Lacticaseibacillus paracasei subsp. paracasei: one gene and its partner. The protein of the gene in region 1 interacts with the protein of each later gene in a pairwise test. Links are inferred from orthologs where the notes say so. Each region holds a gene or a part of one and is shown on either strand. Other genes may lie near its edges. The genes, in order: dnaX and dnaE.

What was found.
Region 2: the proteins of dnaX (region 1) and dnaE interact in binary tests that used the Escherichia coli proteins (3 or more experiments, as listed by UniProt). The link is inferred for Lacticaseibacillus paracasei subsp. paracasei from one-to-one orthologs.

Annotation. Positions count from the first base shown.
Region 1 is NZ_AP012541.1:2,307,024-2,310,327, reverse strand. The notes cover bases 25-3,004. They hold dnaX (DNA polymerase III subunit gamma/tau), read left to right. Parts: upstream 25-655; coding sequence 656-2,353; downstream 2,354-3,004. Other genes in these bases: recR (recombination mediator RecR), read left to right, coding at 2,994-3,004; LBPC_RS11325 (YbaB/EbfC family nucleoid-associated protein), read left to right, coding at 2,370-2,678; tadA (tRNA adenosine(34) deaminase TadA), read left to right, coding at 25-183. Also shown: more of tadA, read left to right, coding at 1-24; more of recR, read left to right, coding at 3,005-3,304. UniProt on the Escherichia coli protein: Part of the beta sliding clamp loading complex, which hydrolyzes ATP to load the beta clamp onto primed DNA to form the DNA replication pre-initiation complex.
Region 2 is NZ_AP012541.1:1,358,393-1,362,558, forward strand. The notes cover bases 28-3,869. They hold dnaE (DNA polymerase III subunit alpha), read left to right. Parts: upstream 28-372; coding sequence 373-3,669; downstream 3,670-3,869. Other genes in these bases: LBPC_RS06715 (YjzD family protein), read right to left, coding at 83-277; pfkA (6-phosphofructokinase), read left to right, coding at 3,781-3,869. In the rest of the region: more of pfkA, read left to right, coding at 3,870-4,166. UniProt on the Escherichia coli protein: DNA polymerase III is a complex, multichain enzyme responsible for most of the replicative synthesis in bacteria. This DNA polymerase also exhibits 3' to 5' exonuclease activity. The alpha chain is the DNA polymerase catalytic subunit.

The DNA of each region.
Region 1 (3,304 bases):
GCAGGCGTTGCTGGCACTTTTTATAATTTATTGGCGGACACCCGCTTTAATCATCAAGTTGCTGTGGTCAGCGGCATCAAAGCCGATGAAAGCGCCACGTTGCTACAAACGTTTTTCCGAACGATCCGGGCCAAAAGAAAAGCCGCCAAGCGGGCTGGTCAAACCAGTGAGAATCAGTTATAATGAAAACTGCCGAAAGGCCTTAAGGCAATGGTGGCTTTCCGAATCGTGTCAGGTCCGGAAGGAAGCAGCACTAAGGTAGGTTCGTCATGTGCCTTTTGTTATTGAGAAATTGACCGGTCGCTTGTAATTGGAGCGGCCGTTTTTGTTGTCGCAGATTCTGTCTACTCATGAGGCAGCTATGGTAAACTAGAACACAGCGAATATTTCACTAAGAAGAGCGTGAACGGGCGCGTTTAGTCACCGGAGCATAAGCGGGTTCAGGGGTGATGGCTGGTTTTGGGCCATTGCACCTGAGGTCCTTATGAGCAGGTGACGGCGCCGGTAAGCGCGTTTAAAGAAGAGCGTGAACGGGCGCGTTTAGTCACCGGAGCATAAGCGGGTTCAGGGGTGATGGCTGGTTTTGGGCCATTGCACCTGAGGTCCTTATGAGCAGGTGACGGCGCCAGCAAACGTGTTTAAAGGAGGCGGCACGGTGAGTTATCAAGCGTTATATCGGGTGTGGCGCCCGCAGCAATTTAAAGATGTGATTGGCCAAGAAGCCATCACCAAGACGCTGAAAAATGCGCTGATTACTGGCCAGACAAGCCACGCCTATCTTTTTACCGGCCCCCGCGGTACCGGTAAAACATCGGTCGCCAAGATTCTGGCAAAGGCATTGAACTGTCTACACTTGGAGGATGGTGAGCCAGATAATACTTGTGAAATTTGTCAGGCTATTAATAATGGCAGTTTGACCGATGTTATCGAAATTGATGCTGCTTCTAACAACGGCGTGGATGAGATTCGTGACATTCGGGACAAGGCAAAATATGCGCCAACACAAGCTCGCGTCAAAGTGTATATCATCGATGAAGTGCATATGTTATCGAGCGGAGCCTTCAATGCTCTGCTGAAAACGCTGGAAGAACCGCCGGCGCATGTGGTGTTTATTTTAGCCACGACGGAGCCACATAAAATCCCAGCAACGATTATTTCGCGAACACAACGATTTGATTTTCGCCGGATCACGCCGGAAGATATCGTTAAGCGAATGCGTTTTATTTTGGATGATAAGCAAATCACATACGACGATGCTGCGTTGAAAGTGATTGCCAAAGCAGCTGAAGGCGGCATGCGGGATGCCTTATCGATTCTTGATCAAGTGTTGAGTTTTGGCGATAATCACGTCACAACGGAAGATGCACTTGATGTCACAGGCGGTGTGACTACTGCTGTTTTGGGCAAGTATTTAGCCGCGGTCCTCGCCAAGGATCATGCGCAGGCATTGAAAATGATCGAGGATTTGTTAGCGTCAGGTAAAGATGCTGGGCGGTTAATCGAAGATCTGATTGAATACTTGCGGGATCTGTTGGTTAATCAACAAGCACCGACACTCTTGGGTGATTTAGAAAAAAGCTTACTTGATGATCAATTCAAAATTCTGAGCGAGAACTTCAAGCCAGAGCAGATCTACCACATGATTGACGTGTTGAATAGCACGCAGCAACAACTGCGGATGACCAATCATCCGGAAATTTATCTAGAAGTGGCAACGGTTCGATTAAGCGAAACGACAACGCCACAGGTTACGGCAGCACCAGCACAGGCAGAAAATCCGCAATTTGAAAAATTGACGGCAAAAGTCAAACAGCTGAGTGATCAACTGAAACGGGTCGAGGCGAACGGCGGCACCATTCCGCCACCAACCAGAACCCGGAAACATGTGAAGGCCAAAGCCAACCATGTCAATCGTAAAGCTATTTATCCGATTTTAGGTGCCGCAACCAAACAGGACCTGACCAATTTAAAGGATGTTTGGCCGAATCTGCTGGGTCTGCTTAGTATCACGAAACGCGCCATGATGAAAGTCAGTGAACCGGTTGCTGCCAGTCCTAACGGTGTGATCGTGAGTTTCGATTATGATATCTACGTTGAACGCGCCATGAATGATGCCGCACTGATGACGGAATTGGAAAGTGGTCTACAAAAATTAACCGGCAAGCAGCCAAAAATTGTTTTGGTTCAAAGTGATGTCTGGCCAACCATTCGACAAGATTATATTCAAGAATTGAAGGCCCCTGAAAACAAGGAACAGAAAGCTGACACTAAACCGCAGATACCGCCAGTTGTTAGCAAATTAACAGAACTATTTGGTAAAGATGCACCTAACGTAACAATCAAAAATGACTAGAAAAGGATGATGAAACATGCGTGGAATGGGTAATATGCAAGGCATGATGAAGCAGATGCAGAAAATGCAAAAGGAAATGCAGGCAGCACAAAAGGAACTGTATGCAACGGAGTTTGAAGGCAAGTCAGCTTCCGATATGGTCACCGTTAAGTTTACCGGTGAAAAGATCATGAAAGACATTCAAATCAAACCAGAAGCCATCGATCCAGACGATCCGGACATGCTCCAAGACCTGATTATCGAAGCGGTTAATCAAGCCATGGGAACCATTGATAAGGAAACTCAAGATAAGATGGGTAAGTATACACGCGGATTGCCAATGTAACAACAGAGCGCAAAAAGGCGCGGTTAGAAACCGGAGTGTAAGCGGCCTTGAACCAAAAGGGCTGGGCTTTGGCCCTTTTGGTTCAAGGCCGCTTACATGGAGGTTTCTGCGCCTTTTTGCGCGTTTCGGAGAACAACAATGGACCACAAGTATCATCAAGAAGTCTTCACCGCATAAACCGAACTTTTACAACAACCCAAGTTCGCACCCAAAGTTTCAGCAACATAAGCAAATAAGCATCATTTTGAAACCAAAGCTGTTCTCATGACAGCAAAGATCATCACTCAGTACGTTTTCACAACAAGAGGGGACACTATGCAATATCCAGAACCGATCAGTAAATTGATCGACAGTTATATGCGCCTCCCGGGTATCGGGGCAAAAACCGCAACACGGCTGGCTTTTTACACCATTGATATGAATAAGGACGATGTGACGGCGTTCGCTAAAAGTCTTGTCGCGGCAAAAGAGGATCTGCATTATTGTTCCATTTGTGGCAACATTACCGATGAGGATCCGTGTGCTATTTGTCGCGATAAAAGTCGCGACCAAAGCACGATATTGGTTGTTGAACAACCTAAAGACGTCATGAGCATTGATCGGGCTCAGGATTATCATGGCTTGTA
Region 2 (4,166 bases), 950 kb from region 1 along the record:
TCAGCACATGCAAAGTGCCCGGTTATTGTTAGACATGCCAGTCTAGCAATAATCGGGCACTTTGACGTCATTGACGATTTAATTAATGTTCTGGTTTTTCCGCAGGTTTTGCAAAATGCTGCATGATTGGCGGGAAGAAGAATAAAATGACAACGAAGATCACACTGATAATCGCGCTTGTCTTCGGGTCGTAGCTGCCGCCGCTCAAGGCGCTGATCAGGAAGCCGACAACTTGGCCGAGGATCACGCCCCAGATAATAGTAGGTAGATAACGCATGGAATCCCTCTTTTCTGTCGTCATCTTACCACGACCACAAGCGAATTCAACTGAAATTGTGAGTATTTCCGGTATAATAGAAGCGAGGTGGCAAGATGACGTTTACCCAATTACAGGTTCATAGCAATTATACCTTATTACACAGCCCGTTGGCACTGTCGGATCTTATCAGCGCAGCAAAATCACGCGGTTATTCGGCCATTGCCTTAACGGACACTAATGTTGTTTATGGTTTAGTCGAGTTTTATCGACAGGCGAAAGCGGCTGGCTTGAAGCCGCTATTAGGCATGCAGATCGCGATTGATGATGCCAAACTTTTAGTGATTGCCAAAAATAATCAGGGCTACCATCAGTTACTTAAGATCTCCACGCAGATTATGCTAGCAACTTCGCCGGTGGCCTTTGCGGACTTATTGCCTTTGACAGGCTTAGTCGCCATCACCTTACCGGATTCACCATTTTCGGCGGCAGTTGCTGCTAACGATCACGACAGAGCTGTCGCTTTTTTACAGGAGCTTGATAATAAACAGCCGGAAGCGGTGTATGTTGGTCTGGATGAGGCTCATTTAGATACGCCATTGCCGGCATTTGCGACTAGTCAGCAACTTCACCTAATGGCGTTAGGTAACGTACTGTATCGTGATCCGACTGATGCTTTTACGCAAAAAGTGATGGCAGCGATTGGTGATGGCAGTCAGTTGAATTTTCGTGACCCAGTTTTAACCGATGCTGGGCCATGGTGGTTAAAACCGCCAGCAGATGCAAGTGCACCTTTTGTTGCTGCTGGACTACAGGCGGCAGTTGACAACGCGGCTCAGATAGCGGATCAAACGGATGTGACGATTACGTTCAAGCAGCCGCAGCTACCTCATTATCAAACGCCAGATCAGCTTGCGTCTAAAGATTACCTGACCAAACTGGCTCAAGAAGGCCTCGCTAACCGTTTTCACGATCAGCCGATTCCGACAACCTATCAGCAGCGTTTGCAATATGAGCTGGATGTCATTATCAAAATGGGATTTGCTGATTACTTTCTGGTGGTTTGGGATGTGATGAATTACGCTCACAAGGTCAATATTATGACTGGGGCTGGGCGAGGATCAGCTGCGGGCTCCTTGGTCAGTTACGCGCTGGCTATTACAGAAGTCGATCCGATTGCTTATGATCTGCTGTTTGAACGGTTTCTGAATCCTGCTCGAGCGCAAATGCCTGATATTGATTTGGACATTCCTGATAACCGCCGTGGCGAGCTGATTCAATATGTCCATGACAAATATGGCCGAAATCACATGGCTCAGATTATTACTTTTGGGACGTTCGGCGCGAAACAGGCGATCAGAGATGTGGCACGCGTTTTCGGCATGAGTCAGTTTGAAAGTAATACTTGGAGCAGAGCAATTCCAAACTTGTTGCACATGGATTTAAAAACAGCATACGATCAGAGTCAGCCGTTGAAAAATTTGGTGGCCGATTCACCAAAAAATCGCATGCTGTTTCAAACCGCTTTAGCATTAGAGGGGTTGCCGCGGCATTATTCCACGCATGCAGCCGGGATTGTGCTTTCTGAAGAACCACTAACTGACACCGTTGCCTTGCAACCCAGTGGCGATGGTCTTGAACAGACGCAGGTACCCAAAGATGATGTTGAAGCACTTGGGCTGCTTAAAATGGATTTTCTGGGTTTGAAAAACCTCAATATTTTAGCCGCCGCCAGTCATTTTGTCACCCGTGATACTGGCCGGACGTTTGATCCAAAACAGATTCCGCTGAATGATCAACCGACACTCGCTTTGTTTGCCCGCGGTGATACTAACGGCGTTTTTCAATTCGAGTCTGCTGGTATCAAAAATGTTTTGCGCAAACTGCGGCCAACTGATTTTGAAGATGTTGTGGCTGTCAACGCCTTGTATCGTCCAGGTCCAATGGAAAACATCGACACGTTCATTGCCCGCAAAAATGGGCAAGAACCGATTGCTTATCCTGATCCCGCCTTGGAGAAGATTTTGAAACCGACTTATGGTGTCTTGGTTTATCAGGAGCAGGTCATGCAGGTGGCCAGTGTCATGGGCGGGTTCAGTCTTGGCGAGGCGGATTTGTTGCGGCGGGCCATGAGTAAGAAGAAATCATCAGTGCTGGCAGCCGAACAGGATAAATTCATTGAAGGTGCGGTCAAGCAAGGATTCCCTGAGGCGACTGCCAAAACGGTTTATGCTTATATTGATCGATTTGCGAATTACGGCTTCAATCGTTCTCACGCAGTTGCTTATAGTATGGTCGCATTTTGGTTAGCGTATTTAAAAGTGCATGATCCAGCCGCCTTTTTTGCGGCATTGATGAATGCTAGTATGAATAATTTGCCGAAGCTCCGGACTTACGTACAAGAAGCCAAAGCGCGTCAGGTAGCTTTATTAGGTCCTGACATCAACACCAGCAATGGTGGCTTTAAGTTGAGCGACGGGAAGATTCGCTTTGGACTTTTGTCTGTCAAAGGGATGCGCCGTGACTTTTCCGAAGCCATTTTTACCGCTCGTAAAAATGGCCCGTTTAAAGATTTTCGCGATTTACTACAGCGCCTCGAGCCGAAGTGGTTAAAGGCAGATAATTTCAAGCCATTGATTCTTGCCGGTGCCTTTGATAGCTTTGATGATAACCGGGCACAGACAATTGCGAACTTAGATGAATTAATCAACTCGGTTAAACTTGCTGGCAATGATGTTGGGCTATTTTCAGTGCTAGCGCCTAAACCGATTGTGGTGCCGGAAATGCCGGCAGGCGAACGGCTTGAAGAAGAGGCTAATGTTTTAGGCGTTTACCTTTCTGGTCATCCGGTTGACAAATATGCCCCTTTGAAAACGCAATACACATTAGTCAATGTGGTGGATTTAGCAGAAGGTCGCACGGTTGATATTTTGCTTCTGGTTCGACACATTAAGCGGATCCGGACCAAAACTGGGAAGCCTATGGCGTTTGTGGATGGACAGGATGCGACTGGCACCGTTTCGCTGACGGTTTTTCCCAATCTATATCCAACATTAGAAAAAATTGAGACCGACATGGTGGTACTAGTGAACGGGCGAGTTGAAAAACGCAATGACGACTTGCAACTCATTGTGAACCGGATTCAAGATGCCGCACCGTTGCTTGAGGCCTTACCAAAAGCACAGTTATTTATTCGCTTGGATGCGGATAATGTTGACGCCCGGACCGATTTACTGAAAAAATTGCAAACTGCCCATGGACCAATTCCGGTTATCACTGTCGACACGACCAGCAAGGAGAGTGTTTTGTTAGATAAGCGATACTGGGTCACTGCTGATACCAGCTTGATGGCTGATCTTGAATCGCGGTTTGGTGCGGCTAATGTGGTGTTGCGAAAACGACAAGAAGAATAGAGAAAATTGTAAAATGTTCTCATTTTCAGGGACTTTGTTTCTGAAAAGTGGTAAACTCAATGAGTATTTGTGATGGGACAAATCGCAAAAGAATATGCATGAGGTGAAATAATGAAACGCATTGGTATTTTGACCAGTGGCGGGGATGCGCCTGGCATGAACGCCGCGGTCCGCGCTGTTGCTCGCAAGGCGATGCACGAAGGCCTTGAAGTATATGGCATCAATTATGGATTTGCTGGGTTAGTTGCCGGCGACATTTTCAAAATGAATGAATCAACTGTCGGTGATAAGATTCAACGCGGCGGGACCATGTTATATTCCGCACGTTATCCACAATTTGCGCAAGAAGAAGGCCAGTTGCGCGGGGTCGAACAATTAAACAAGTTTGGCATCGAGGCGTTGGTCGTCATCGGCGGAGACGGCTCTTATCACGGTGCACTAGCTTTGACGCGTCACGGTTTCAACACCATTGGCCTGCCAGGAACGATCGACAACGA